DNA from 2 places in the Paenibacillus sp. AK002 genome. Region 1 is predicted to be linked to the other one. Evidence: riboswitches for the same ligand, from Rfam matches in the RefSeq annotation. Region 1 holds a riboswitch; the other holds the start of a gene.
The links. Region 1 has a riboswitch for FMN ahead of ribD (bifunctional diaminohydroxyphosphoribosylaminopyrimidine deaminase/5-amino-6-(5-phosphoribosylamino)uracil reductase RibD). Riboswitches for the same ligand answer to the same signal wherever they lie in the genome.

Region 1 (14,958 bases):
ACGGACGATGTTCCCGCGAAGTTGAGCGAACTGAAAGAAACGCTTAAGGAAGTGATCGGCCTTGGGGTTTCGTTTGACGTGGTATTCCGCGAGATGAACTTTGCCGGCAGAAATGCGGGGCTTCTCTTTCTAAACGGGTTCACCAACGATGTCGTGGTGACGGAAATTTTGACAAGGCTGACGTACCTGACGCCAGACGACGTTAACAACCATGCGCTTTCCGAAATCATGAACCGCTATATTCCCCATGTTCAGGTAGAGCGGGACACCAGGCTCAGCAAGGTGATTGACGAGGTCCTGTCAGGCCTATGCGCGCTGTTCATCGAGGATGCGCATTCCGCCATCATCCTGGACACCCGGAAATATCCCGTACGGGGACTCGAAGAGCCGGCTGTCGAACGCGTTGTTCGAGGCGCCAGGGACGGGTTTACGGAGACGCTGGTGACGAACGTTAACCTCGTGCGGAGACGGGTTCGTGATCCGGGACTGCATGTGGAGATCATCAAAGTGGGAAGGCGTACGAGAACGGACGTCAGTTTGGTCTTCATCGATGACGTAGCCGACCGTACCCAGGTAGAAGCCATCCGGAAGAAAATCCAGGAAATCGATTTGGAGGGGCTCCCTCTTGGCGACAAGCAGCTGGAGGAAGCGATTGTAAACAAGGGCTGGCACCCCTATCCGCTGGTCCGTTATTCCGAGCGTCCGGACGTGGTCTCTTCCCATCTGCTGGAAGGCCGGATCGTCATTATGGTGGATACATCGCCGAGTGTGATGATCATGCCGACCACCTTCCTGGATCTCTGTCAGCATGCGGAAGAGAATCGCCAGACCCCGTTTATGGGGACCTATCTTCGCTGGATACGATTTATAGGCATTTTTGCTTCCATGTTCCTGCTCCCGTTGTGGATGCTGCTGGTTGTCCATCCTGAATTGAAGCCGCCGGGTCTCGATATCATCGGTCCGCAGGAGAATGCGAAAATTCCCATTATTCTGCAGTTTCTGATCGTGGAATTCGGCGTGGATTTGCTCCGCTTGGCCGCGGTTCATACACCGACGCCGCTCGCATCGGCAATGGGCTTGATCGCTGCGATTTTGATCGGCGATATTGCCGTTAAAACCGGATTGTTTGTCAACGAGGTTGTCTTGTATATGGCGGTTGCCTCCATAGGGATGTTTGCGACTCCAAGTTATGAGCTGGGGCTGGCCAACCGGATGGTCAGGCTGGTCCTGCTGCTGGCCACAGCCATGTTCGGGGTGAAGGGTTTTGTCATCGGGACAACGCTTCTAATTCTGCTTCTGACGACCCACCGTTCCTATAACTCGTCTTATTTATGGCCGTTTATACCATTTAGTGCAAAAGCGATGGGTGAAATTTTATTCCGCAAACCGCTGCTTATGTCAAGAAGACGCCCGGCTCTCAACAAAACGCGTGACAACACGAAAATGGGCCCGGAAATGAATCCGAGGGGCGAGCACTAACAATAACACAAATGTTGTGTTGAAAAATCCATTTTGATTACCTTCCGTTGTCTGCTATACTGTGAACAATTATTCGATTACCCTATTTTTGAAACAATGGATCGGAGGAATTGTAAGCATGTTTTTACACGGTACAAGCAAGATTAACGATCAGGGGCATTTGGAAATCGGCGGGTGTGACACATCCGATTTGAAAGCTCAATATGGAACACCACTATATATCGTAGACGAGCAGTCGGTTCGCAACCGCTGCCGGGAATACATCGAGGCCTTCAAGGCTTCCGGTTTGAAGTTCCAAGTCGCGTATGCAAGCAAGGCGTTCTGCGTTATGGCCATGTGCCGATTGGCCGACGAGGAAGGCATGTCGCTCGACGTTGTTTCCGACGGAGAGCTGTACACGGCGCTTCAGGCTGGATTCCCTGCGGAACGGATTCATTTCCACGGAAATAATAAGACGCCGGAAGAGATCGAGATGGCGCTGGATGCCGAAATCGGCTGTTTCGTTGTTGATAACGTGATTGAACTGCATATGCTGCAGGCCATCGCTGCCGAGAAGAACCGCAAGGTCAACATTTTGCTTCGCGTGACACCGGGCGTCGAGGCGCATACGCATGAATATATCTCGACAGGACAAACCGATTCGAAGTTCGGCTTTGATATCGGCAACGGCTCTGCGTACGAAGCGGTGCAGCTTGCGGAAGCACAGGCCAATATTCATCTCATGGGCATCCATTCCCACATCGGTTCCCAAATTTTTGAGGTAGAAGGCTTCCAGATGGCTGTTCAGCGCGTAGCTGAATTTGCAGCTTCCGTAAAAGAAGGCCTGGGCGTTGTGTTCAAGGTCGTGAACCTGGGCGGCGGATTCGGTATCCGCTACGTGGATGGAGATACGCCGCTTCAAGTATCCCAATATGTAAAAGCGATTACGGATGCGGTAAAGAACCATTTTGCGGGCCTTGGTTCCGAGCTTCCTGAAATTTGGGTGGAACCGGGTCGGAGCATCGTCGGTGACGCAGGCACCACGCTCTACACGGTGGGCACCAGCAAGGATATTCCCGGGGTGCGCAAATATGTTGCCGTCGACGGCGGCATGACGGACAATCCGCGTCCGGCACTCTACGAATCGAAATACGAAGCGCTGCTTGCAAACCGTGCTAAAGAAGAGCCGGAAGAAACGGTATCCATTGCCGGCAAATGCTGCGAGAGCGGAGACATGCTGATTTGGGACCTGGAGCTTCCGAAGGTTGAAACGGGCGATCTGCTGGCGGTGTCCTGCACGGGCGCATACAACTATTCCATGGCCAGCAATTACAACCGGATCCGCAAGCCTGCGGTCGTATTCGTGAAGGATGGGCAAAGCAATCTGGTCGTTCGCCGCGAATCGCTTGCCGATATCATCAGCAACGATGTCGTGCCGGCGGATGTAACAAAAGAAACCGTTACGAGTTTATAAGACGTCAATGTCTCTGGATAGGAAGGGCCCGCCAAAGCCTCCGGCTGCGGTCAGGGCTCTTCGTCCTGCCTTCCGTCGGCTATGGTCGCGGGGGAGGGACAAGTTCGTTTTGCTTCGAGGCTCAAAACATAGTAAACTATAACTTGCATTGTAAAAAAATCGATAAAAGCGTTTGAGATAACGGAAGGAGATACACACATATGGCAAAAAAAGCGAAGATCACCTTGGAAAACGGCAAAGAGGTTGTGCTTGACCTGTTCGAGAACGATGCACCGAACACGGTGGCTAATTTTGAGAAATTGGCCAACTCCGGCTTCTATAACGGTCTGGTATTTCACCGCGTAATTCCTGGATTCGTTGCTCAAGGCGGATGTCCGCAAGGAACGGGAACCGGCGGACCGGGTTATACCATTAACTGCGAGATCAATCCTAACAAGCACGAGCGCGGAAGCTTGGCCATGGCGCATGCCGGCCGGAATACCGGCGGAAGTCAGTTCTACGTGTGCTACGAGCCGCAGCCGCATTTGGACGGACAACATACCGTATTCGGCAAAGTTGTTGAAGGCATGGAATACGTGGATGCATTCAAAGGCCGCGACAAAATGGAAAAAGTCGAAGTGTACGAAGCATAATAAATTCAGCATCATGCAAAAACAGGCTCACCCTCAGGGGTGAGCCTGTTTTTTATGGCCGCCGCAAAGGGCGGATTACGCAGGGGCTGGGAACAATCGGCGAAGTTCTTCGGGGACGGGCCGGCCTTTACGTGAGTTTACATCCATCGCCACGCTGGTAACGATGGCATCCGCGCACAGCTCATGCTGTTCGTTGTATATCCGCTGGGCCATGACGTAACTCGTGCGGCCCATGGACTCGGGTTCCGTCACGACGGTCAGCCGTTCGCCTTGGCCGCACTCCTTGCGGTAATTGATATTGATATTGACGGTGACGGTCTGAACCCCGAGCCGTTTCAGCACATCATAATGCAGATCTCCCGCTTCGTACCATTCCTCCCGGCCCCACTCCAGGTATTCGAGGTATTTTGCATTGTTTACATGTCCGTTGACGTCGATCTCCGTGGGACGGACGATAATGTCCAGCGAAGTTTTCATCGTGGCTCGCTCCTTTTCAACTACTTCTTACCTCCTTGCTTACCCTACTTAACTGTTCTCCTTTCGGGAAGCGTTCTCCTTCAAAAGTCCATGCTAATGACAGCATTAAAGTTATTCGCTTTAAAAAAGTTAGTTGTTTTTTCTTGCAATTTTCAAAAGGGGGTGATAAGATTCATCATAAGATCAAACAATTTCATATGTTTAATCCTTCGGGGCAGGGTGAAATTCCCTACCGGCGGTGATGAACGCAGTGATTGAGCTTATCGAAGCAGAGTGCTGCGTCTTAGTCCGTGACCCGGATATGAATGTGACGTTTCACATCGTATGCGGTGGACCTGGTGCAAATCCGGGACCGACAGTATAGTCTGGATGGGAGAAGGAGTGAAAGACACATAAGCAGCACATGTTATTGTGTCTTTGCGCACAGCGTGACATGCGTTATGTGCAGGTTTTCACATGCAATTCAAAGCTGTGACGGCGTTTTTTTGGTTTCGCCTGTGACGGATTTGGGTCGCTTGCTATACGCGAAATCTGCATTCATGACGGTTATTTATCGTGTCAATGATTAACTTCCATCAAGCCCTGTTTAAGGATTCTTCGGAATCTTTGGCAGGGCTTTTTTGTATGAACGTTGGGAAAGGGGCATGTTTAGCATGGATATCGTCAACGATGAATTCTATATGTCACTTGCGCTGGATCTGGCTGAACGTGCGCAGGGCCAAACCGGGATCAACCCGGTAGTCGGCTGCGTCGTCGTTAAGGACGGTGCTCTCGCCGGGGTGGGCACGCATCTGGAACGCGGAACGCCGCATGCCGAGGTTCATGCCCTGAATATGGCCGGGCCGAAAGCGGCAGGCAGTACCGTGTACGTGACATTGGAGCCCTGCAGTCACTACGGCGCAACGCCGCCTTGCAGCGAGAGGCTTATCGCCGAGGGCGTTCGGCGGGTGGTTGTGGCCTGCGAGGATCCGAATCCCCTCGTGGCGGGCAGAGGGATTCAGATGCTGCGCGCAGCGGGAATCGAGGTTGAAACGGGTATCCTTAAAGATCGCGCTCTTCGCCTGAACGAAGCCTTTGTTAAATTCATTACGTCGGGCCGGCCCTTCGTCACGTTAAAGACGGCCAGCACGCTGGACGGCAAGATCGCTTCGAAAACCGGGGACAGCAAGTGGATCTCCAATGAAAAATCCCGGGAGCTGGTGCATACGCTGCGCCATCGCCATCAAGGCATCATGGTCGGCGTGTCTACGGTTATCGCGGATAACCCGAGCCTGACGACCCGGCTTGGCGTTGAGGGGCTGCACCCGGTCAGGATCATCGTGGATTCGAGCCTGAGGATACCGCTCGACAGCCATGTCGTGTCAGACGGATTGGCGCCCACCTGGATCCTGACGACGGAGCAGGCGGATGACACGAAGCGGACCGAGTTGGAAGAGCTTGGTGTTCAGGTCATCCCCTGCGGGCCTGGACCGCGGGTGGATCTGAAGGGAGCGCTGCTGCAATTGGGACAAAAGGGGATCGCCTCGATTTTGCTGGAAGGCGGCGGTACGCTTAATGGCTCGATGCTGGAGCAGAAGCTGGTGGACCGGCTCATCCAGTTTATCGCTCCCAAAATCATCGGCGGGAATGATGCGCCGGGAAATTACATGTTCAGCGGTTATGAACAGATGAACCAAGCGATTTCGCTGACAGGACTTGAGACCGAAAGACTGGGCGACAATATCTACGTCACTGGCATTCCGGTCTGGAAATAAGGAGCGAGAAAGGAGGGAAGCCTGTGTTTACTGGATTGGTCGAGGAGATCGGCGAGATGCGGCGTATCGGGCGCCAAGGGGAGGCCATGCTGCTGAGCATTTCCGCTAACCGGATTATGGACGATCTGAAGCTGGGCGACAGCGTATCCGTAAATGGCGTCTGCTTGACGGCTACGGCGATCGACAAGGGCGTATTTACGGTTGACGTTATGCCGGAAACCTATAGGAATACGAATCTCAAGGAGCTGCAGCCGGGCGGGAAGGTTAATTTGGAACGGGCGATGGCAGCCGGAGGGAGATTCGGAGGCCATATCGTTCAGGGACACGTGGATGGCATCGGCGTCATTCGGAGCGTAAAGGCCGATCAGAATGCAGTGGTATACGAGATTTCGCCCACGAATGGGGACGTATTCAAATATATCATTCCGAAAGGCTCGGTCACATTGGATGGAATCAGCTTGACCGTTGTCAAAACGACGGATTCCTCCTTTACGGTGTCCATCATTCCCCATACGCTGGCGGAGACGGTGCTCGCTTATAAAAAAGCGGACGACACGATTAATATCGAATGCGACATTTTGGGGAAATATGTAGATCACCTGCTGCACTACGGTTCGGAAGGCGCAGGAAGCAGAAGCGGCACGAAATCGGGGATCAGCAGGGATTACCTGGCCGAGCATGGCTTTGCCTAAGCCGTTTCTTGCATATAGAGATATCTCCATGAGAAGAAGGAGGAATAGGGATGGATGAGCGCTTTTCATTTCATACGATCGAAGAGGCGTTATCAGATTTGAAGGAAGGCAAGGTCGTCATCGTTGTTGATGACGAGGACCGCGAGAATGAAGGCGATTTTATCGCATTAGCGGATAAAGCTACCCCTGAGGTCATCAATTTCATGATCACCGAAGGCCGCGGGCTGGTCTGTTTGCCAATGACGCAGGCCAGGGCTCGGGAGCTCGATCTTAAACCGATGGTGACGCAAAACACGGACTATCATGGAACGGCCTTTACCGTCTCCATTGACCATAAGGACACCACGACGGGCATATCCGCTCATGAACGTTCCATAACCGTCAACGGCATCTTGGATCCAAATGCATCGGCCGCCGATTTTCGAAGACCGGGCCATATGTTTCCGCTGATTGCCAAAGACGGCGGCGTTCTTCGCCGGGCAGGACATACGGAGGCGGCTGTCGATCTAGCCCGCCTGAGCGGCTCCTATCCGGCAGGCGTCATCTGCGAGGTGATCAAGGAAGACGGCACGATGGCAAGGCTTCCAGACTTGATGGAGATCGCGAAAAAGCATGATCTGAAGCTGATCAGCATCAAGGATTTGATCCATTACCGCAACGAAAAAGAAAAGCTCGTGCAGCGCGAGGTGGCGGTGCGGATGCCGACCGACTACGGCGTGTTTCAAGCCGTAGCCTACACCAATGACGTGGACAACAAAGAGCATGTCGCATTGGTAAAAGGAGAGATCGACCCGAGTGAGCCGGTTCTCGTCCGCGTGCACTCCGAGTGCTTGACAGGGGATGTGTTCCACTCCCATCGCTGCGACTGCGGTCCGCAATTTGAGGCGGCCCTTCGCCAGATCGATGAAGCAGGCAGAGGCGTGCTTCTCTATATGCGCCAGGAGGGACGGGGCATCGGTTTGATCAACAAGCTGAAAGCCTATAAGTTGCAGGAAGAAGGGCTCGACACCGTCGATGCGAACCTGAAGCTAGGCTTTGCGGCGGATCTGCGCGATTACGGCATCGGAGCCCAGATCCTGAAGGATTTGGGCGTAAGGAAGATCCGCCTGCTGACAAACAATCCGCGTAAAATCAAGGGGCTCGAAGGTTACGGCCTGGAGGTCGTGGAGCGCGTCCCGATTCAAATGCCGGAGAACGAGGATAACACGGGCTACCTGCACACCAAGCAAGCGAAGCTCGGTCATATGCTGAAGTTCAATGATATCGAGCAGAACGAGAGTGCCAATTAATCACCAACCCAATAAAAGGTCTTTTTGAGAAGACGGATTTGCCGAGGCATTGATGAGCAGAGGAGCAAATTAGTTCTGGAGAAGCGCCAGCGGTCGCCTTTAACTCCTGATTTCCACCTTGAATAAATAGTTCATGAAATCAGGAGTTAACAGCGATCGGAAGAACGATTTGATCCGGCAGCGACTGAAATGCACAGCAATTGCTATGATCACTGCAAGACCTTATATAAACTCCAACCCGAAAGGAAGTCATCCAACATGGCAACAATATTTGAAGGTCATTTAGTATCCGAAGGTTTGAAATACGGCATCGTGGTAGGTCGTTTCAACGAATTCATCACCAGCAAGCTGCTTGGCGGGGCACTGGACGCCTTGAAGCGTCACGGCGCACAGGACAACGAAATCGACGTCGCCTGGGTGCCGGGGGCGTTTGAAATTCCGCTCATCGCCCAAAAGATGGCAGAAAGCGGCAAATACGATGCGATCATCACCTTGGGAACCGTCATTCGCGGCTCCACCACGCACTATGATTATGTGTGCAACGAAGTGGCCAAGGGCGTGTCCGCCATTAACCTGAAGACCGGCGTACCAACGATTTTCGGCGTCGTCACGACGGAGAACATTGAACAAGCCGTCGAACGGGCGGGAACGAAGGCAGGCAATAAAGGCTGGGATTCCGCCATGGCGGCCATTGAAATGGCGAACTTGACGAAAAGCCTAAAATAGTGCTTATTTAATGTAGTGCTCTTTTTATAGAGCACTGCATTTTATTTTTGGCGGGAGGATTCACCGTGACCGTATTATACAAGCTGGAAACGTTTGAAGGACCGCTCGATCTGCTGCTGCACTTGATTGATAAAGCGGAAATCGACATCCAGGATATTCCCGTCAGCGAGATTACCGAACAATACATGGCCTATTTGCACAACATGCAGGAGCTGGAACTGGAAATTACGAGCGAATTTCTGGTGATGGCTGCAACGCTGCTGTCTATAAAGAGCAAGCTATTGCTTCCGAAGCCTCCGGTTATCGAAATGGACGAGTTCGATTTTTTTGAAGAGGATGACATGGATCCGAGAGCGGAACTCATCGCGAAGCTGATCGAATACCGCAAGTACAAAGGCATCGCCCGTCATCTGCATGAGAAGGAATGGGAACGCAGCATGATTTACTCCAAGGAAGCGGAGGATCTGACTCCTTACATGCCGGAAGTGGAAGAGAACCCGGTGCAGGGATTACATATCTCGGATTTGATCGCAGCTTTTCAAAAAGCGTTAAGTAAAGCCGTCAAACGCACATCGTATGCCCGCATCCAGCGGGATGAAATATCGGTTAAGGACCGGATCCGGCAGGTGATGGACGCTTTGGAGCAGGTCGGGCCGGGAGGCAGGATTCTGTTCTCCAAGCTGCTGCACGAGGAGATGGAGCGCCATGAAATCGTGGTGACCTTTCTGGCTATCTTGGAGCTGATGAAGATGAAGCAAATCCTGTGCTACCAAGAGAAATTGTTTGAAGATATCGTCATGGAGTGGAGAGGGGAAGAACGCATTGATGGAATATCCGAAGCTGAAATCGATTATTGAGGGGCTTCTGTTCCTGGCGGGAGAAGAGGGCTTGTCGGTAAAGCAAATTGCTGAAATCACCGAGCAATCGGATGGCCTCGTTGGCGAAGCGCTGGAGGATATGAAGGAAGAATGGGAGCGATATGAACGGGGAATTCAGATCGTGCAGATTGCAGGGAGCTACAAAATCGCGACGCTGGCCGAGCACGCCCCGTATTTCGAACGTCTGGCGTATTCGCCTTCCCGCTCCTCATTGTCGCAAGCCGCGCTCGAGACGCTTTCCATCGTGGCCTATCGGCAGCCGATTACGCGGGTGGAGATTGAAGACATTCGAGGCGTCAAGTCCGAAAGAGCCATCCATACGCTGGTAAGCAAAGGGTTGATTGAAGAAGTCGGACGCGCGGAGGCGATTGGCAGACCGATTCTGTATGGAACGACCAAATCGTTTCTGGATTATTTCGGGCTTGCGAACATCAAGGATTTGCCGGAGCCGTCGCAATTCGAGGATAACGATCATCTGGAAGAGGAAACGCAGCTGCTGTTCGACAAGCTTGACGGACAACAGCTTACGTTTGATGATGTGGAGGAAAGCTGAAAGCTAGCCATCATATATGGTATAATGCTTCATTTGAGAAATGGGTCCTGAGCGTGGATAATCCGCGTCCGGGACCTTTTTTTGTCGTTCCAGGCATATGAAAGCAGAGGATCGAAGCAGTTTCGCATCATTTGGAGACCCTTTTGCCATACTAAGCCAAGCGGATTACATTTTACTAAGTTCGTTTTGGGGGTTACTTCGTGAGGATATGGATCTTTCTTGCGGTCGGCCTGGTCGTTCTCCTTATCGCATTGCTGATCGTTGTGCTAAGCTCGAAGGTCACGATAAAGCTGGACGTGGTCCTAAGAAAAAATGAATATAAAGTATTGGCGGAAATGAAAATGCTCTTTGGATGGATCACGCGCAAATACGAAGTTCCCTTTCACTTGGCCAACGGTGGCATTGAGTATAAAAAAGAGACCGTTCCCGTGGACGAGGGGACTGAGCTCGGTTCCAAAGAAAACAAAGAAACTTCAAGGCGAACTATACGATATAGGGACTATGTGCGGGTCTTGCTGACTACTAAAGGATTTAAAAAGTGGGCAAGGCAAACGATGGCGGCCGTTCATCTCATGGATGTGCGCTGGTCAACCCGGATTGCTTTGGAGCATGCGGCCGATACCGCGGTTGCAACCGGGCTGCTTCATGCTGTTAAGCATACCATTATGGGATGGATGTCGTACCGGCTGATTATGGATGAGCTGCCGGAAATCCAGGTGGTACCGGTCTTTAACGGTCCGCCGCAAATTTCCACAGAGCTTTGCTGCATAGCGAAAATCTCCTGCGGAAAAGCTATGTATGCTGGACTGGTACTTATAGTTCGCGTGTTAAAGGTGAAAGGAGGAATTAGATCATGGCAGAACACCCTATTCAAGGCTTGATGCAAACGGCTATGGAGAACATCAAGGGAATGGTGGACGTGAATACGATCGTAGGCGACCCCGTGAATACCCCTGACGGCAGCGTCATTTTGCCAATCAGTAAGGTGGCGTTTGGTTTTGCAGCGGGCGGGAGCGACTACAACGTTGAAGCAGGCGGCACACACCATAATACCGCTAACGGGACGCATACCGACCATAATGCCCTTCCTTTTGGCGGCGGCAGCGGCGGTGGCGTGTCCATCCGGCCGATAGCTTTCCTGGTCGTGGGTAAAGAAGGCGTGCACATCGTTCCGCTGGACAACCAGACACATCTGTTTGAACGGATTATCGATGCGACCCCGTATTTACTCGATCAAATCCAGTCGATGTTTCAATCGGGAAGCAATGCCGCAGGCAGCACGACGCCTCCGCCGGCATACTGATTGAAGCAGGCAGATCCCTTTCGTTCATGACGGAAGGGATTTTTGCTGCAATGAAATGGACATACCTTCAGCGAGGACGACATATACTTGTACAAGATTTCTGAACACCGGAGGATAAAATGATGAAAATGAAATGGACGAACCGCAAGTCTATGTTATCCATGTTGATCGCCATATGCTGCTTGCTGGTTACGGCTGTCCCTGTACATGCAGATCACGAGCAAGGCCCGTCCAATCATGCACAGGCAGCTGCGCTGATTGACGTGACGTCCGGGAGAATGCTGTACAGCAAGAACGGGGACGAGCGTTTAAGAATCGCCAGCTTGACCAAGATTATGACCGCCATCGTGGCCATTGAACACGGCAAGCTGGATGATCGCGTCAAAGTCTCCAAGAATGCTTTTGCCAAAGAGGGCTCCTCGATCTTCCTGAAGCTTGGCGAGGAGATGACCCTTGAGAATCTGCTGTACGGCTTGATGCTGCGCTCCGGCAACGATGCTGCCACGGCCATTGCGGAGCATGTCGGCGGTACGGAAGAAGGCTTTGTGTTATTGATGAACGAGAAGGCCGCCTCGCTCGGCATGACGAATTCGCATTTTATGAATCCGCATGGACTGGATCACGACGAGCATTACTCGTCAGCGCATGACGTAGCCAAACTGACGGCATATGCCCTCAAGAATCCGGTCTTTAGCGAGATCGTCAAAACCCCTACCAAGAAAGCGCCCAACCCGAATGAAGCATGGGACTACAAATGGGACAACAAAAACAAAATGCTGCGCTTCTACGAAGGGGCGGACGGCGTCAAAACGGGTTACACCAAAAAAGCATTCCGCTGCCTGGTGAGCTCTGCTACTCGTAACGGTCAGCAAATCGCAGCGGTAACACTGAATGACGGCAACGATTGGAACGACCATTCCAACATGCTGGATTATGGCTTTGCTCATTTTCCACTGAAAAAGGTCACGGAAAAGGGACAGAAAATCCAGGGCTATCCGCTCGTCACGGGCAGTTCCTTCACTTATGCGTTCGCGCATGATGAGGAAGCGCGCCTGGTGAAGAGACTGGTCTTGCATAAAGCAAGCACGCCCGACTTGTCTTTTGGGCTGCGGGGGCATATTGAGCTGCTGCTCGATAATGTCAGCATCGGCAAGGTTCCGGTTTACACGGAAGGAAGCAAACTTCCTGAAGCCCCTGAGGTCTTGCAAAAGTCCAGGAGCGCTCTGGGGCCCGTCGGTTCCTTGTCGCTTTGGCAGTCTGCAGGAGAAGTGCTCCGGCATCTGTTCAGGGGCGCACATAACTAGCCTTCGCTAAAGAATCGTGTATTCTCATAACAGCGGGGCAGCAAAACGGGGGCGAAGAGATGATCAATTTGATTTGGATGGGGATGATTGTGATCGGGTTTTGTTTTGCGGCCGTCAACGGGAACATCGACAGCGTCACGAAAGCCGCATTCGACGGAGCCCAAACGGGTGTAACCGTCTCCTTCGGTCTTATCAGCATACTGGTATTCTGGCTTGGCATGATGCGGCTCGCAGAGGACGCGGGTCTGCTGAAAAAAGTGGCCAGGCTGCTGGGGCCGGTTGTCCGCTTCCTGTTCCCGGATGTACCGAAAAATCATCCCGCAATGGGATACATATTGTCCAATATGAGCGCCAATTTGTTCGGTCTGGGCAATGCGGCGACCCCGATGGGAATCAAAGCGATGCAGGAGCTTCAGAAATTGAATCCGGATAAGGAAACGGCATCTCCGGCGATGTGCACCCTCCTGGCGTTAAACACGGCCAGCATTACGCTGATACCGACAACGCTGATCGCGATCAGGCTAAATTATGAATCTGCCAATCCTTCGGAAATCGTCGGAACCACGCTATTGGCCACTGCGATTGCGACGGCCGCGGCAATTATCGCCGACCGATGGTATCGCAGACGAACGATGCGCCGCCAGAAGCCGCCCGGAATCGGTACAGGCCTGAACCCGGACGTGAAGGGGTGATGAGTCTTGCTGTCTTGGATTAATCTCGTTTCCGCCTGGTCAATACCCATTATTATCGCATTTATTCCTCTTTATGCTTATACGCGCAAAGTGCCCGTATACGAATCGTTTGTGGACGGAGCCAAGGACGGCTTCTCCACGGCGATCGGGATCATTCCGCATTTGGTTGGCATGATGGTCGCCATAAGCGTATTCCGCTCTTCCGGCGCCCTGGAGTTTTTTGTCGGTTGGACGGGCCCTTTTTTGCAATCGCTCGGCGTACCTAGCGAGATTCTGCCTTTGGGAATATTACGGCCGCTGACAGGTACGGGCTCCCTCGCTTACACAACGGAGCTGATCCGCGCATACGGACCGGATTCGATGATCGGCCGAATCGCTTCGACCATACAGGGAAGCACGGACACTACCTTATACGTGTTGACCGTCTATTTTGGCGCCGTGGGCATCCGCAATGGCCGCTATGCGTTGAAGGTCGGACTGTTCTCCGATTTGGTCGGGTTTATTGCGGCGATTGCCGTCTGCTTGCTGGTGTTCGGTTAATTGATTTCATGGACGACTGTTAGAAAGCCGAAAGCAAGTCATATAGTAAGAAGGTGCGTTTTTTCAATGTAACAGGACGTATGCCTATACCCTTGATTCCGCCATGTCATATACTGCTGCAATCACAATTTGTAGTAGGGGTGATGGGATGGAAATCGAGGGTTTTGTTATTCATCATACCGTGTGCGCGCAGGAACCGCGGAACTGGGATTTTAAGATCCATCCGGACGGCTCCGTGTCCGCTTCTTCCGTGCTGGTCCAACCGGGACAGATCCACATCTGTCTGGAGGGCGACTTCAATGCCAGCTACGAGTCGATGACGCTGGACCAGAAAACGCAGCTGTTTACCGCCAGCAAAATCATTTTGGAGCTGTCCAGACTCCATGATATTTCCCCGCTCTACTTATTTCCCCACTCCGACACCTGCCCAGGGGCACATTTTCCATGGAACGCGCTTGTGATTTATCCTGTCGATGGTTATCATTAGGGATGAGGTGACCTAACGAACATGGAGAGATTACAGAAAATTATGGCACAGGCCGGAGTCGCTTCCCGCCGCAAGTGCGAGGAATTGATTCTTGAAGGCAAGGTGCAGGTAAACGGTGAGACCGTTACCGAGCTCGGCACGAAGGCCGATCCAGCCCAGGATATCATTACGGTTTCAGGCAAACCGATTAAGAATGAGAAAAAGGTATATGTCATGCTGAATAAGCCGAAGGGAGTCATTACAAGCGCTTCCGATCCCGAAGGCCGTAAAATTGTATCGGATTATCTCAAAGGCATTAAAGAGCGGGTATATCCGATTGGACGTTTGGACTACGATACGGAGGGTCTTTTGCTGCTGACTAACGACGGGGAGTTTGCCAATCTGCTCAGCCACCCCAAATACCATGTGCCCAAGACTTATTTGGCTACCGTGAAAGGGGTGCCCCACGGCACCGAGCTGGACAAGCTTCGTCAAGGGATTATGCTGGAGGACGGAATGACGTCTCCTGCGGAAGTGGAGTATAAGGACGTGGATCCGGACAATAAACAATCCGTTATTTCGATCACGATTCATGAAGGCCGCAATCGTCAAGTGAGAAGGATGTTCGAGGCGATTTCCCATCCGGTATTGAGATTGAAGCGGATATCTTACGGGGATCTGCTGCTGCAAAATTTAAAGCGGGGCTTGTACCGCCATTTG
Region 2 (14,958 bases), 980 kb from region 1:
AAGATACCGCGGAAACCTCCAGCCCTGGTAAAGACGTGGTCTTCCGCGATGCGGTGACCTCGGCTCAGGCTACCGTTGAGGCGATGGAGAAGGAGGGGCTAGACAAGATCATCGCCCTCTCCCACCTGGGGTACGCTAAAGATCTGGCGCTGGCCGAAGCCGTCGAAGGCATCGACCTCATCGTCGGAGGTCATACCCATACGACGCTAAACGCGCCGGAAGTGGTGACGGACAGTCAGCATCATACCCCTACCGTCATCGTTCAAGCGAATGAATGGGGCAAGTTCCTCGGCCGGGTAGATCTGCAGTTTGATAAAAACGGCGTTGTTCTCGTGGGAGACGGCGAACTTGGCGGGAAGCTGATTCCGGTAGACAACACGGTCCAGGAAGACACGCAAGCGAAGGACATGCTGGCTCCTTACAAAGCGGAATTGGAAGAACTGATGAAGCAGGTTATCGGCATTGCCGGAGTCGAGCTTGACGGCAAACGCGAGAATGTCCGCTCCAAGGAGACGAACCTGGGCAATCTGATTGCCGACGGCATGCTGGCTAAAGCCAAAGAGCTGAAAAACGCCGATATTGCCCTCACGAATGGCGGAGGCATCCGCGCCGCGATTGATGAAGGTGATATTACGATGGGCGAGCTGCGTACGGTGATGCCTTTCGGAAATACGCTGTTTGTTATGGACGTCACCGGACAGCAGCTGAAAGACGGGCTGGAAAACGGAATAAGCGGTGCCAAACTGGCGGATCTGCCAGGGAAGTTCCCGCAAATCGCCGGGGTGAAATTCAAGTGGGATCCTAGCGCACCGGCAGGAGATAAAGTGTTCGACGTACAGATCATGAAGGACGGAAGCTACAAACCTCTGGTATTGACCGAAACGTACCGAATGGCAACGAACAGCTTTGTCGCCAAGGGCGGAGATGGTTATAAATCTTTTGCCGATGCGATTGCCGAAGGGAAATACAACGAGGATCTGGGTTACCCGGATTATGAAATTTTCATGGAATATGTGAACAAGCTGGGCGGTAAGGTATCGCCGAAGGTCGAGGGCCGAATTACGGAGCAGAAGAAGCCGGCGAATCCTGGCGACGGCTCTTCTCCTGGATCAGGATCAGGCGGGTCGGGGGGCGGTTCCGTAATGCCGCCGACAACGCAGCCTAATCCTCCTGCTACTGGCGGAAATGCATCCGAGCCAAACGTGATGACAGGCAGCAATTTGAATATTAGTGCTGCTGCAAGCGGAACGATGGACCGCATTACGGTAAAGGAAGAGGCGTGGAAAAAGGCCGTGACCGGCTTGTCCGCGAACGGGCAGCAGGAACTGATTATTCGGGCTCCTGAATTGAACCGTGCCGCGGAGCTGTCGCTTCCGGCAGCAGGCTTGAAGCAGGCCATGGAACGGAATCCGAATGCAACCCTGGTGCTGGAGACCGCACTCGGAGCCATCCGTCTTCCGATAACGGCACTGCCTCTGGATGAAGCTCTGGAGCCTGCACAGGGGTCCGGCGGCATCCAGGTGAAGGTGTCGGTGGCTCCGGCAGCAGGCAAGGTAGCGGATGCTATGACAAGCAAGGCCTCTTCCATGGGCGCCTCGTTGGCAGCGAATGGAGGACTGCGGTTCGGCGCAGCGGTTGGAGCGCCTGGCGCAGAGCAGGAACTGAAGGATTTCGGGAAGCGCGTCATCAGCCGTATCATGCCGCTGCCGGCTGGGATGAACCCGGATTCGGTTGCTGCCGTCATTTATGACGAAGCTGCGGGTACTTTCCGGTTTGTACCGGCCGTAAGGACGACATGGAACGGTAAAGCAGCGATTGAAGTCAAGCATGCTGGAAACGGCGTTTATGCGCTGCTGCAGTACAAGAAGACGTTTGCGGATCTTGACGGCCACTGGGCGCAATCGGAAATCGAATCCATGGCTTCCAAGCTGCTCGTGAACGGAGTCAACGCGGACTCCTATGCACCGGGCAAGGCGATCACGCGAGCTGAATTTACGGCCATGCTCGTCCGTGCGATGGGGCTCAGCCCGGTCATCGAGAGCGGTGCATTCAAGGATGTTCAGGATCATTCCGCGTATGCCGGCGAGATCGGCGCAGCCTCGCGCTACGGCTTAATCGAAGGCGGAAACGGCGGTGCCTTCTCGCCGAATGCCAGCATGACCCGAGCGGAAATGGCTGTAATGATCACCCGGGCCATGGAGGCGGTGAATCCGGCAGACCTATCCAACCAGGGCGCGAATGCCGCTGCCGGATTCAAGGATCAGGCATCCATTCCGGTTTGGGCGGCCGCCCATGTGGCCAGTCTTACTAAGCAAGGCATCGTGCAGGGTGACAACCAAGGCAATTTCGGAGCACTCGATTCGGTCACACGAGCGCAAGCAGCACTTGTGCTGAAGCGTACTTTGGCAGCGTTGAAGTTTATGAACTGATCGAAGCAGGATAGCATTTCATGCGATTAGACCGTCCTTAAGGTGGATTGAAACCTTAAGGGCGGTCTTTTTGCGTACTCAGGCAGATGGCGACCGGTTAAAGTGAAGTGCTCAGGCTTCCGAGACCTTTAATAAGGGATGGAAATAACGACCTGATAACGATTGGATAAGGATGTGAGTTCATGCGCATTGAATCCGAATATACATATTGCAAGCAAAGTATTGCTGAGTGAGACGAAGCAATCGGAGGAAACAGCTGCAGAAAGTGCTTCTCGGTTGTTATCTAAGCCTCTTGGGGGCGGAATGAGCCTTAATACCGAGGAAGCGCTGGGCCTGCTGAATCTTCAAGCAGGAGTGGCTGCTATTCAAGCCGGAAGGTATTTAAGATAGGCGCAAGGAAATGGTAAAAAATCATGCTGGTAACAAATTGATACTTGCTGTATAATTTTCAGTAAGTCTTGGTTGAACGTGAGATTTTTCATTGTGTTCATGTGTAATTTCGTTTATTTTGAAAATAGATGTATTTACATGAAAGGATTCATGTTATAATTTCAATACATCAACTAAGCTTATAGGAATTATCGGTCAATCGGTTTAATGGCAAGACCAAAATAAAACATGAATATGGATCTTCGGGGTAAGGTGAAATTCCTGACCGGCGGTGATGGCTCTGTTCCTTCGCGAACGAGCCTCAGCCCGCGACTCGCTGCGTTCAGTTTGCAACATGAATGAGCGACTGACTTGGTGCAATTCCAAGGCCGACGGTAAAGTCCGGATGGGAGAAGATCAAAGATGAGTTTGCCGTGAATGCGAAAAATTCCATTGGCGCAGGCTTATTTGATCAGCCCCCGTATATGTCGGCCATGCCGATGACGGGGGCTTTCTGCTAGTAAGACCTCCGTATTCAAGACAGGAGAGGGCAAGATGAGTAATATGAATACCGGGATCAAGGTGAAACCTTATGGTTCCGACGCACAGGCAAGTCGACGTTTTAAAGGAGGGTTCTGGCTCGTTGTTTTGGGGGCCGCCCTGTGGGGCGTTGACCCGTTATTTCGGGTTATTCTGCTCAAGAATCTGACTTCGGCTCAGATCGTTTTGCTTGAACATATCATTATTTCCTTGATTGCAATTCCTGTATTGTGGAAGAACCGGGAGGAACTAAAGAGCCTTGGCTGGAATCATGTCGGCGCGCTGCTGTTTATATCCTGGGGCGGTTCGGCACTGGCTACCGTATTGTTCACGATGGGGCTGTCGAGCGGCAATCTGAATGCCGTCCTGCTGCTGCAGAAGCTGCAGCCGCTGTTTGCCATCATTCTGGCCAGCCTGCTTCTGAAAGAGAAGCTTCCGCGCCATTTCGGGATCCTGCTTATCATCGCCTTAGCAGGCACGTATTTGCTCACCTTCGGCTTAACCCTGCCGATCGGCCATTGGAACGAGTTTGTTCAAGTCGGGAGCCTCCTGTCCTTAGGCGCTGCAGCCTTATGGGGCGGCTCAACGGTCATGGGTCGCTTGATGGTAGGCAAACTGAAGTACGAGACGGTAACCTCGCTGCGGTTTGTGCTTGCGCTGCCGCTCCTGACCGTCATTACTTGGAGCGAAGGGGCAGCTTGGAATATGCCGGCATGGGGCACAGGCGCCTTTGCCTTGGTGTCGCTCAACCTGATCGGGCAGGCACTGCTGCCGGGTCTCCTGAGCCTGCTGGTTTATTATAAAGGGTTAACCACGACCAAAGCCTCTGTGGCTACACTCGCGGAACTGAGTTTTCCCATGGTGGGCGTGCTGATCAACTGGATTGTATTCCAGCAAATCGTGACAGGGCCTCAGCTCCTTGGATTCCTGCTGATCTGGATCGTGCTGTTCATCATATCGAGACAGCAATCCGAGGCTTCTCCGCAATTGCAATAAAATCATACGTTTGTAGAACAAGCCGATCCGATGGGGTTGGCTTTTTTTGCCGTTACCCCAAGCAAAGCTGCTCCGATCCGTTTGCTTGGCGAAACGATTATTTTTTCAAAAGATGTGTAGGGTTTCCGGAATTAAAGGTGTCTTATATAGTAGCACGGGATCTGTGGCTTGGTTCTACCAAAAGAGATGATTATAAAGGGGGGAGGATCCATGGAGGATCAGACATTGCTGGATGGGCTTGCGAGGAAAGATCCGCGATGTTTTGAAACATTGGTTGACCGCTATTCACGCTACATAGCCGCGGTGGTCGCTAAGGTGGCAGGTGGGCGGTTTAATTCCTTCGATGTGGAGGAAATCACCGGGGACGTGCTGGTCAAGCTGTGGACAGACGGGCCCAAAATCATGCTGCGCGGAGATAGTCTCAAGCCTTATCTGGCCATAGCCGCGCGTAATCATACCTTGAATGCATTGCGAAAAAGGCAGCGGGTCATTGAATCCGAATTGGAAGATGACGCCGTTTCTTGTCCCTCTGCGGAGGCACTGGCTATTCTACGGCAGGAGAAGGAAACGATAAGCGGCATGGTACAGGGGATGGGCGAACCGGATCGCGAAATATTCATCCGCAGGTACTTCTATTTAGAGAAAGTCCGCGATATTGCAAGCCGGCTGAATATGCAGGAGAAAGCCGTCACCGCCCGGATCCGCCGGGCAAGGGACAAACTGCGCATCCATTATGAAACCGAGAATCCGTAGGATTTCTATAAAGACCGTGTCTATAGGAGTGAAGCTTCAAATCGATTGCGAAAGGGGATGGATGCAAGTGAAGCGGCGAATTGTAGATATCATGGCCAATATCGACAATCAGGAGCTGGAGGACCTCCTCCTTACGGAGGAAGAGGAACGCGAGTTGACGCAGCAGATCAGTATGGAACGGATCAAGAACCGAGCGATGAACCGTATTCAAGAGGAGGAAACGATGGTGTTTAAAAACAGGAAAGTGAAAAAATATAAAGCCAGTATCGTTATCGCTGCCGCGATGATTATGATACTTAGCACGACCGCTTTTGCGAGCCAATACATGGATAGCTTGAAGCAATTTTTCGGTCAGTCCGCGTCCATTGCGGAAGACGAACGGTCACCCATACAAGGGACGGATACAGCGTCCGGGGTAATCATGAATGTTGAAGAAGGAGTTTATGTCGGCAACAGCGGTTATTTGGTGGTCAGTTTCATGAAAGAGGATGGCATGCCATTCCCCGAGGGTGTTTCGATCCCCCTACTTGAACTGAAAACGGAGCAGAATGTGAATTATATGGTGGGGCAGCAGCTTCTTGACGATAACAAAAAGCTTGTCGCCGTGTTTGAGATGGATGCGATGAATGACCTCGAGGGGCTGAAGGCACGGATCACAGCCGATCGAATCACGTCAGGCGACAACACCCAAGCCGTTGAGGGCCCTTGGAATGTGCAATTCACCATTTCTCCGGGCAAACAAAGAGAACAAAGTCTGAATCTGGCGCTTGATGAGGGTAAGGAAGCACTGTCTCTCCACACCATTAGTGTTTCATCCATCGGTGTAGCCATCGAAGGCAAGCGTACCGACGGTGAGCTGGATAAACTGCCGGAATATACGCCGGAGGTTAAGGTCATCGCCGCGGACGGATCGGAACTGAAGCTTCATGCCAGCTCGACAAGCACCACAAAGAGCGGGTTTCAGTGGCTGTATAATCTGGACAGCAAGAATAACCTCGTATTTCTGGGGGATATGGACATCAAAAGCGTCAGCATTGACGGCAACGTGACGGAGCTGAAATAAATATAAAGCCGGCATGGGGAAACCTCAAGGGGCGGAAGCGAAGGCTTCCGCCTCTTATGCATGATGAATACCTAAGCAGAAAGGGATCCTTAAAACCGTGACGCAGCAGGCCATGGCCTGAATGCGCTCACGGCTTTTTTTTCAGGCTTGGGATCGGGATTGTATCCACGAGAAAAAAATGTATTGAAATTGAAGAAAACGTCCATTACAATAAAACCAACTACCATACTAGTTATACTAGTATACAAAATAACGACTCTCTACATAGGTGAAAGCAGCAGCGGAATCTTTTGAATCTAACGCTCAAGATGAGGGAGTCTATTTTTTCAAATCAATTATGTAAGCGCTTAATTGTGGGAGGGGGCTGAATAAAAGGGTGGCGGACATCCTGCTGAACGCTGAATAGCAGCAAACGGAATGCGATTTCTCATTGAAGGTTGAATGGAGATGGATGATGAAACATGGGCTTAGTCCATGAATGAAGAAGTATGAGGAAAGGCCCTACGGATTGGAGTGAAGAACGTAATGGAGCCCAAAGTTGCAAATCATTCCTTGCCTGCCGCGAAAGCGGCTAAGAAGCCAGCCAAGCTTAAAACCATCGCTGCGTTGATCCGGAAGGATTGGCAGCTGTATTCTTTATTGGTTCTACCGATTATGTATCTGCTCATTTTTAAATACGGACCGATGATCGGCAACGTGATTGCCTTCAGGCGGTTTATGCCGGGGGGCAGCATCTACGGGGAAAAGTGGGTAGGACTGCACTATTTCAACATGTTTATCCATGACCCGGCGTTCTGGAACGTGTTCAAGAACACCCTGCTGCTCGGTGCGCTGTCCCTGCTCTTTACGTTCCCGGTCCCCATCATCTTCGCGCTGCTGCTGAATGAGGTGAAGAGCAAGCGGTTCAAGAAATTCGTCCAGACGGCTTCGTATCTCCCGCATTTTCTGTCCATCGTCATCGTTGCCGGGATGATTCTGCAATTGACGTCGGTCAACGGCTCCATTAACTCGCTCATGGAGTTCTTTAATGGGGAACGAATCAATTTCATGCAGCGGGCCGAGTGGTTTCGGGCGATCTATATCTCGTCTGAAATCTGGCAGGGCATGGGCTGGGGCGCGATCCTGTATCTGGCCGCCTTAACGACAATAGACGAATCCCTGTACGAGGCGGCGAGGATCGACGGGGCCAACCGCTGGAAGCAAACGCTGTTTGTTACGATTCCGGGCATCCTGCCAACGATTGTGACGCTGCTGATCCTGAACATGGGGGCATTCTTAGCGGTAGGGTTCGAGAAAATATTGCTGCTCTACAATCCGGTCATTTATGAAACGGCGGACGTGATATCGACATACCTGTACCGGGTCGGTCTCGTATCGAACAACTTCAGTTACGCGACGGCGATCGGGCTGTTCGAGTCCGTGATCGGGCTTATATTGGTCTTCTCCGTGAATGCGATCTCGCGAAGACTGACGGATCGAAGCTTATGGTGAGGAGGGAGCGCATATGAAGGAGTCAAGATCCTATAAGGTGTTCAAAGTGTGCAATGCCATCATTCTGCTGTTCGTTGTCTTCATCACGCTGTACCCCTTCCTGAACGTGGTCGCTCAATCCTTCAGCGGCGAGTCGTACATCAACTCGGGGAAGGTGAATCTGATTCCGAGGGGCTTCAATCTCGATACCTACAAAACCGTGACCAAAGACGCCATGTTCTGGACGAATTACAAAAACACGGTCGTTTACAGCGTGGTCGGCACCGCCATATCCATGTTTTTAACAACGATTTTTGCTTACGCCCTGTCCAAAAAAAGGCTGGTCGGCCGTAAGTTCCTGACGATGTTTGCCGTGTTCACGATGTTCTTCAACGGGGGGCTGATCCCGAACTATGTGCTCATTAACAGCCTGGGCTTCAGCAACTCCATCTGGGCCATCGTGATCCCGGGAGCCATCAGCATCTATAACATGCTCATCATGAAGTCCTTTTTTGAAAATATGCCGGAGGAACTGGAGGAAGCCGCGGCCATTGACGGACTGAACACGTACGGCATGCTGTTCCGAATCGTGCTCCCCTTAAGCAAAGCGGTCATCGCGACCATGGTTCTCTTCTATGCCGTCGGGCACTGGAACTCCTGGTTTCCGGCCTTCCTGTATCTGGACCAGAAGGAGCTCTTCCCGGTCACGATCTATCTGCGGAACATGATTGCGGGCGCGACGGGCGTTACTTCCGCTGGCGCCACCTCGGCCGATAACCTGACTCAGATCTCCGCCAACATCAAATCGGTGACCATGGTGCTGACCATTTTGCCGATATTGACGATTTACCCGTTTGTTCAGCGATATTTCGTGACCGGCATCATGCTGGGCTCCGTCAAGCAATAGGACCATCCGTAAGGACAATTTGTTGATATCATGGGGGGAATGGGAAAATGAAAAAGAGTCGTCGATCGTTTGCAGGCAAAGCTTTATTGCTGTCATTAATCGTTGTGATATTGGCGGCGTGTACCGACAAAACAGGCGGCAAAGAGGCTGAAATTCAGGATAAGGGTGCCATGGAAACCTACGCCGTAGGCGAAACGTTCAAGGCGACGGAGCCGTTTGAGCTGTCCATCCTCTACAGCGACCAGCCGGCGTATCCTTATAAGCAGGACTGGATGCTTTTTGCTAAACTAAAAGAAATGACAAACGTGACCTTGAAGCCGACAATCGTGCCGATGAGCGATTACAGCCAAAAGCGCAGTCTGCTGATCAGCTCCGGCGACGCGCCGCTGGTCATTCCGAAGACATACCCGGGGGAGGAATCCGCGTTCGTGGCTTCCGGCGCGATTCTGCCGATCAGCGATTATATTGACCTGATGCCGAACTTTAAGGACAAGATCGAGAAGTGGGACATGGACAGCGAGCTGGAAGGGCTTCGCCAGGAGGACAAAAAGTATTATGTGCTTCCTGGCCTCCATGAAGCGGTGTGGCCGGACTACACCCTGATCGTGCGCACGGATATTTTCGAGAAGCATAACATCGCGATTCCTGCCACCTGGGATGAGCTGTATACGGCCATGAAGCAGCTGAAGGAGGAATATCCGGACGTTACGCCATTCTCCGACCGCTTTAAATTCAACAGTACGTTGAATATCGCCGCTACCGGCTTCGGCACCAAAGGCGGATGGGGCTACGGCAGCGGGCTGACATATAGGGAAGAGCAGGATGAGTTTGTATACACGGCGGCTACGGACGAATACAAGGAAATGCTGACCTACTTCCACAAGCTGGTGGACGAAGGACTGCTGGACAAAGAGAGCTTTACCCAGGATGACGATCAGGCCGTGCAAAAATTCGTGACCGGCAAATCCTTCATCATCAACGGCAACTCCCAGACCGTGGTCCAGCACCGCAACGATATGGACAAAACGCTGGGCGAAGGCAAGTATGCCATCAGCAAAATCACGGTTCCCGGCGGACCGGCCGGCCAGCTGATGTCCGGCAGCCGGCTCGAGAACGGGGTCATGATCTCATCCAAAGTGAAGGAGAGCGAGCATTTCAAAGCCATTCTGCAGTTTATCGACTGGCTCTATTACAGCGACGAAGGACAGGAATTCGCGAAGTGGGGCGTCGAAGGCGTAACGTATACGAAGGAAGGCGGCGTACGCAAGCTGATGGACGACATCAACTACAACGGACTGAATCCAAAGGGCACGAAGGATCTGCGGATCGAGCACGGCTTCTCGGGCGGCGTGTTTGCATACGGAGGCACGACCGAGCTGCTGCAATCCATGTTCAGCGAGGAAGAGCAGCAGTTCCAGAAGAGCATGAGCGAAACAAAAACGGTGGTGAAGCCGGAGCCTCCGATTCCATACTCGGTAGAAGAGCGCGAGCGAGTGACGCTCTTGAGCACGCCGCTGAAGGACTACACGGATCAGAACACGCTGAAGTTCATTCTGGGCGACCGCGATCTCGCCGAGTACGACAAGTTCGTGCAAGAGCTGGATAGCCAGGGCGTGGGGCAATACCTGGAGATTGCGAATAAAACGTATAAAAAATATAAAGAGCAACAATAACCGACGGATCGACAGGCTGCCGTTTCTTGATGGAAGGGCAGCCTGTTTTTCGGTTCGGCCGATTGCGTTGTTTCCAAGGAGGGCATTCCAGATTGCGAGTCACCGTTCAAGACATCGTCAACCGCTTAACAGAGCCCGCAGGATTTCTTGAATCCAAGGTGGACAGGGTTACGGCGGGAAGCGCCGAAGCGGTGGTCCACGGCATTGCCGTCACGTTTGCGGCATCGTATTCGGTTCTGCAGAGAGCGGTCGAAGTTGGGGCCAACCTTGTCATTACCCATGAAGGGGCGTTTTACAGCCATCAGGAGGAGGGATATGAGGGGGTGGAGGCGAGTCCTGTCTTTCAGGATAAACTCCGCTTGATGGAATCCGGGGAGTTGACGATTTACCGGTTCCATGATGCGCCTCACCGATACGTTCCCGATATCATGATGCAAGGACTGGTTCAGGCGCTGGATTGGGAGGCTTATGTCGATAAGCATCTTAAGGCAGCGGCCATTGTCACGCTGCCGGAAGAGATGAGCCTGCCGGATATTGCGGAGTTTGTAAAAAGAAAGCTGAATCTTCCTTACCTTCGTTATGTCGGTAATCGAAGCAGCACATGCTTCAGAATCGGCATAACCGTGGGCTATCGCGGCGGCGGCGCGCATGCCATTCCCCTCTGCCTGAAGGAGTCGCTGGATCTTCTCATCGTAGGGGAAGGCCCTGAATGGGAGACGCCTGAATACATGGGCGATGCGGCTGCGCAGGGCAGGGGCCCGTCCCTGCTTCTGCTTGGCCATGCTGCTAGCGAGGAGCCCGGCATGGCCTGCGTGGCCGATAGGCTGCGGGAGTTTTTTCCGGCGATTCCTATACATTATATACCGTCCGGGCCTTTGATTCGGGTAATATAGAGGGAAGGGCAACTTTAAGCAAAGAGAACATAGAGCATTTAAGAAAGAGGTAGCGATATATGTCAACAGAGCAAAAGATTAAAGGCTCTACCAGAGAGTATTCTTATCAGCTATTGAAGGATCGGATATTTCATCTGGAGCTGGAGCCGGGTACGAAAATCTCGGAAAAAGAAATTGCGGATGAATTGAACGTCAGCCGGACACCGGTCCGGGAAGCGTTCATGAAGCTTGCGGAGGAAGAGCTGCTGGACATCATTCCGCAAAGCGGGACGATCGTATCCCGTATTAATCTTCGGCATGTTGAGGAAGGCCGATTTATCAGGGAGAAGATCGAGAAGGAAATCGTGGCGCTCGCCTGCGGTTCTTTTCCCGAAGAGTTCCGCTTTCGCCTGGAAACCAATATTGCGCTGCAGGACGTGTGCGCGGGCAACCATAACTTCTATAAGCTGTTTGAGCTGGACGAGGAATTCCACCAAATTCTGTTTGAGGGGACGGGCAAAGAACGGACCTGGAAGATGCTGCAGCAATTGAACATCCATTTCAATCGTCTGCGGCTGCTTCGCCTGTCCAAGGACTTCAACTGGGAGAATATCATCTCGCAGCATAAAGAAATGTATCAGCTGATCGTCAATCGGCAGGCGGAGCAAGCCATGAACGTGATGGAGCGTCATCTGCGCCTCGTCGTTGTGGAGCAGGATATTTTGCGAGAGAAGTATCCGCATTATTTCATCTAAGGGATCGATATACATTCATCATTCAAAAATAATGGCCCGCTGGGAGAGTCGCCTGGGAAGCGACCTGCCCTGCGGGCCATTTTTCATTAGATCGATCTGCGGATGACACGGTCCAGAATTTGGGCCACGTGGGATGGTCCCTGGGCCAGATCCTGCTTGTCGAGGGTTACCCAGGAGTGCTGTTCATCCATATCGAGCGAACGCTGGAGCCAGCCTGAAACGCCTCTGCCTCTACGGTCGACTTCGACCAGGATGGAAATCCCCTCCTGCTCCGGATAGAGAATCAATTCAAGCTCTTTGATATGACCGGCATAGGAGGAGCCGGGATAAAATTCAATTTCCTGCACGAATGGAACACCCTGGCCGAGCCGCGGATGATATTCGCATGTTGCTATTTTGAAGCTGAAGCCAAGCGCTTCGACGGCGTCGAAGACAATGGATGCGTCCTCGTTCGGTTCGACGTCGATGAAATCGCGGTCCTTCGGATCGATGGCATTATCGATATCGAGTCCGGTGTGGATCCATACCGGCTGCCGCGAAATGGTGAGCGGCGTTTCCAGCGGCAAAGGAAAGGCGAACGGAATTTCCTGCTGATCGCCAGGCTTCAACGTGAGGCGGCTTGAGACGTTGACTTTTGCAATGGTATAGGATTCTATGTATTTCTTGTCGTCGCTTTCCCTGGTATATTCCGTCATCAGTTTCAAATAGATGCGGTCGACCGTCTGCTCTACATTGCCTCCCTTAATGTGAATGATTCCGCGTACTTCCTCACCCGGATAATAGGAGGATTTTTCGAGGTGCGTATCGATCTGGGCGGCTCCAATTCCTACACTGGCTAGCATTTTGTTAAAAAACGACATAAAAGATACCTCCATAAGAGAATGTATGATAATGGAATTATACGCTGGAGGATCGTCACTGGTTTCCATATCGAAAAAATATTTTTTGCGGTTTTTTGCGGAGTAAAGATGTTGGTGCCAATGAAGCGAAAGAATCCCCGTATGACACCGGAAAAAAGTACATGGCTCGTTCGCATTCGCGGGACCGTCATGGTATATTGGACACGATACCATTAAGGATGGAGCAATTAAGGCATGAGTGAACAACGGCGTTCCGGAAAAGGAACCAACAACAGCAAATCAGCGGCATACGGGAAGAAGCAGGGCGAGCGGACTGCAGCGAACCAAGCAGGGGCAAAGCCGACCTTTCAACGTGACCGTATGAAGAACAGCAATTCGTCGTCGGCATCCCCGCATGCGAAGGGGAGACGAGCGGATCAATATAAGCAAGAGGTACGCGGACCGAAGCTGTCATCCGGACGCGAGCATGCGGATGAGCTGCAGGCCGGGGACGTGATAGTCGTTACGATCAAACGCCTCGGCATTAACGGCGAGGGAGTGGGTTACTACCGCCGCAAGGCGGTGTTTATCGATGGAGCGATCACGAATGAAGTGGTCAAAGCCGAGGTGAGGGAGGTTCAGCCTAAATTTATCAAGGCCCAGCTGCTGGAAGTGGAGAAGCGGTCGCCTCACCGGATAGAGCCTCCTTGCCCGGTATTCGGCATCTGCGGCGGATGCCAAATTCAGCATATTTCCTATGAGGGACAGCTGCAGGCGAAGACGGATATCGTGCGCGAGGCGTTCAGCCGGTACGCGGGATTGGACGATGTCAAGTTTAAGCCGATTCTCGGGATGGAGCATCCATGGGACTACCGGAACAAAGCGCAGCTGCAGCTGAAACGGAGGGGCCATGAAGTGATAGCAGGGCTCTATGAAGCGGACAGCCATACGATTGTGGATATCAGCGGCTGCCCGATTCAGCATCCGAAGGTCAATGAAACGGTGGAGAAGGTCAAATCCGTACTCGAGGAATTGCGGATTCCGCTTTATAAGGAGAATGGTGCCAAGGATGGCGTGCGGACGATCGTAGTCCGTCACGGCTTCCAATCCGGGGAAGTGCAGGTGACGCTGATCACGGCTGGAAGCAAGCTGCCAAGGCAGGACGATCTCGTTCGTATGCTGCGCCTTACCATTCCGGAGGTAAGCGGAATTTCACTCAATATCAATCCGAAGAAAACCTCGCTCATCTTCGGAGACCGGACAATCTCGCTATGGGGCGCCGAGAGCATGCAGGAATCGCTGAGCGACCTGCAATTCTCGCTGTCGCCGAGAGCGTTCTTCCAGCTGAATCCGCAGCAGACGGTCAAGCTGTACGAGTCGGTCCGGGCGGCAGCGGGGCTGACCGGGAAGGAAACCGTCATCGACGCCTACTGCGGCACTGGCACGATCGGTCTGTGGCTTGCGCCGTATGCCAAGGAGGTGCGCGGAATCGAGACGATTCCCGAAGCCGTCGAGGACGCCAAGGCGAATGCGCAGCGGAACGGAAGGGTTAACGCCAGCTTCCACGTCGGCCAAGCCGAAGAGCTGCTGCCACGCTGGGTCAAGGAGGGCATGAAGCCGGACGTCATCATTGCGGACCCGCCGCGCACTGGCCTGGACCCACGCTTCCTGGAAACGGTGCTCCGCACCAAGCCGAAGCGGTTTGTATACGTATCCTGCAACCCTTCGACCTTAGCCAAAGACTGCAAGGTGCTTCTGGACGGCGGCTACGAGCTTGAATGGGCGCAGCCGGTCGATATGTTCCCGCAAACCAGCCATGTGGAGGCAGTCTTATTGATGAAGCTGAAATCATAGAAGCCATATGATGGCTTCATGTAAGCGAGTTTCCATTTTCGCTCTGGTCGACAACGCCCCCTTTCTATGATATGGTAGCAAGTAATTAGGCATTTCGTTCCCGTGGAACGAGGTGCCTTCTCGCATATATAAAAGGTTTTTACATTAAATGTCTATCTGGAGGTGATGCAATGGTGCTCCTGATTTCCCCGCTACGGGGGGAGAAATCCGTAGTTCATCATGGACGATCGATGGAGAGTGCACCCAAATAACGATAATCTGAGGAGTGTTGTTGAGATGAGAGTAAATTTACGAGCAGAAACGCGCGCTGCGATGAACAAAACCGGACTGAAGCAGCTTCGTCTTTCGGGACGAATTCCGGCGGTTGTATTTGGCACAGGGGAAAACAATATGATGATTCAACTGTCCGCCAAAGAGTTCGGCAAATGGGCACGGAAC

Region 2: it holds a riboswitch for FMN, as region 1 does, so the genes downstream of both, M1D70_RS06430 (DMT family transporter) here and ribD (bifunctional diaminohydroxyphosphoribosylaminopyrimidine deaminase/5-amino-6-(5-phosphoribosylamino)uracil reductase RibD) in region 1, are expected to answer to the same signal.

What each region holds. Positions count from the first base shown of each region.
Region 1 is NZ_CP096377.1:2,504,037-2,518,994, forward strand. It holds gene M1D70_RS11030 (spore germination protein) at 1-1,479, shown strand, start outside; gene lysA (diaminopimelate decarboxylase) at 1,598-2,932, shown strand; gene M1D70_RS11040 (peptidylprolyl isomerase) at 3,133-3,564, shown strand; gene M1D70_RS11045 (acyl-CoA thioesterase) at 3,640-4,041, opposite strand; FMN riboswitch at 4,243-4,426, shown strand; gene ribD (bifunctional diaminohydroxyphosphoribosylaminopyrimidine deaminase/5-amino-6-(5-phosphoribosylamino)uracil reductase RibD) at 4,695-5,795, shown strand; gene ribE (riboflavin synthase) at 5,819-6,487, shown strand; gene M1D70_RS11060 (bifunctional 3,4-dihydroxy-2-butanone-4-phosphate synthase/GTP cyclohydrolase II) at 6,538-7,776, shown strand; gene ribH (6,7-dimethyl-8-ribityllumazine synthase) at 8,035-8,502, shown strand; gene M1D70_RS11070 (segregation and condensation protein A) at 8,568-9,359, shown strand; gene scpB (SMC-Scp complex subunit ScpB) at 9,328-9,933, shown strand; gene M1D70_RS11080 (DUF2953 domain-containing protein) at 10,134-10,814, shown strand; gene ytfJ (GerW family sporulation protein) at 10,787-11,236, shown strand; gene M1D70_RS11090 (D-alanyl-D-alanine carboxypeptidase family protein) at 11,356-12,540, shown strand; gene M1D70_RS11095 (nucleoside recognition domain-containing protein) at 12,600-13,232, shown strand; gene M1D70_RS11100 (spore maturation protein) at 13,239-13,772, shown strand; gene M1D70_RS11105 (N-acetylmuramoyl-L-alanine amidase) at 13,921-14,259, shown strand; gene M1D70_RS11110 (pseudouridine synthase) at 14,281-14,958, shown strand, end outside.
Region 2 is NZ_CP096377.1:1,525,188-1,540,145, forward strand. It holds gene M1D70_RS06420 (choice-of-anchor I family protein) at 1-2,429, shown strand, start outside; gene M1D70_RS06425 (hypothetical protein) at 2,592-2,819, shown strand; FMN riboswitch at 3,054-3,220, shown strand; gene M1D70_RS06430 (DMT family transporter) at 3,354-4,334, shown strand; gene M1D70_RS06435 (RNA polymerase sigma factor) at 4,545-5,087, shown strand; gene M1D70_RS06440 (hypothetical protein) at 5,149-6,150, shown strand; gene M1D70_RS06445 (ABC transporter permease) at 6,676-7,641, shown strand; gene M1D70_RS06450 (carbohydrate ABC transporter permease) at 7,655-8,527, shown strand; gene M1D70_RS06455 (ABC transporter substrate-binding protein) at 8,575-10,200, shown strand; gene M1D70_RS06460 (Nif3-like dinuclear metal center hexameric protein) at 10,293-11,093, shown strand; gene M1D70_RS06465 (GntR family transcriptional regulator) at 11,153-11,827, shown strand; gene M1D70_RS06470 (sporulation protein) at 11,914-12,687, opposite strand; gene rlmD (23S rRNA (uracil(1939)-C(5))-methyltransferase RlmD) at 12,922-14,520, shown strand; gene M1D70_RS06480 (50S ribosomal protein L25) at 14,797-14,958, shown strand, end outside.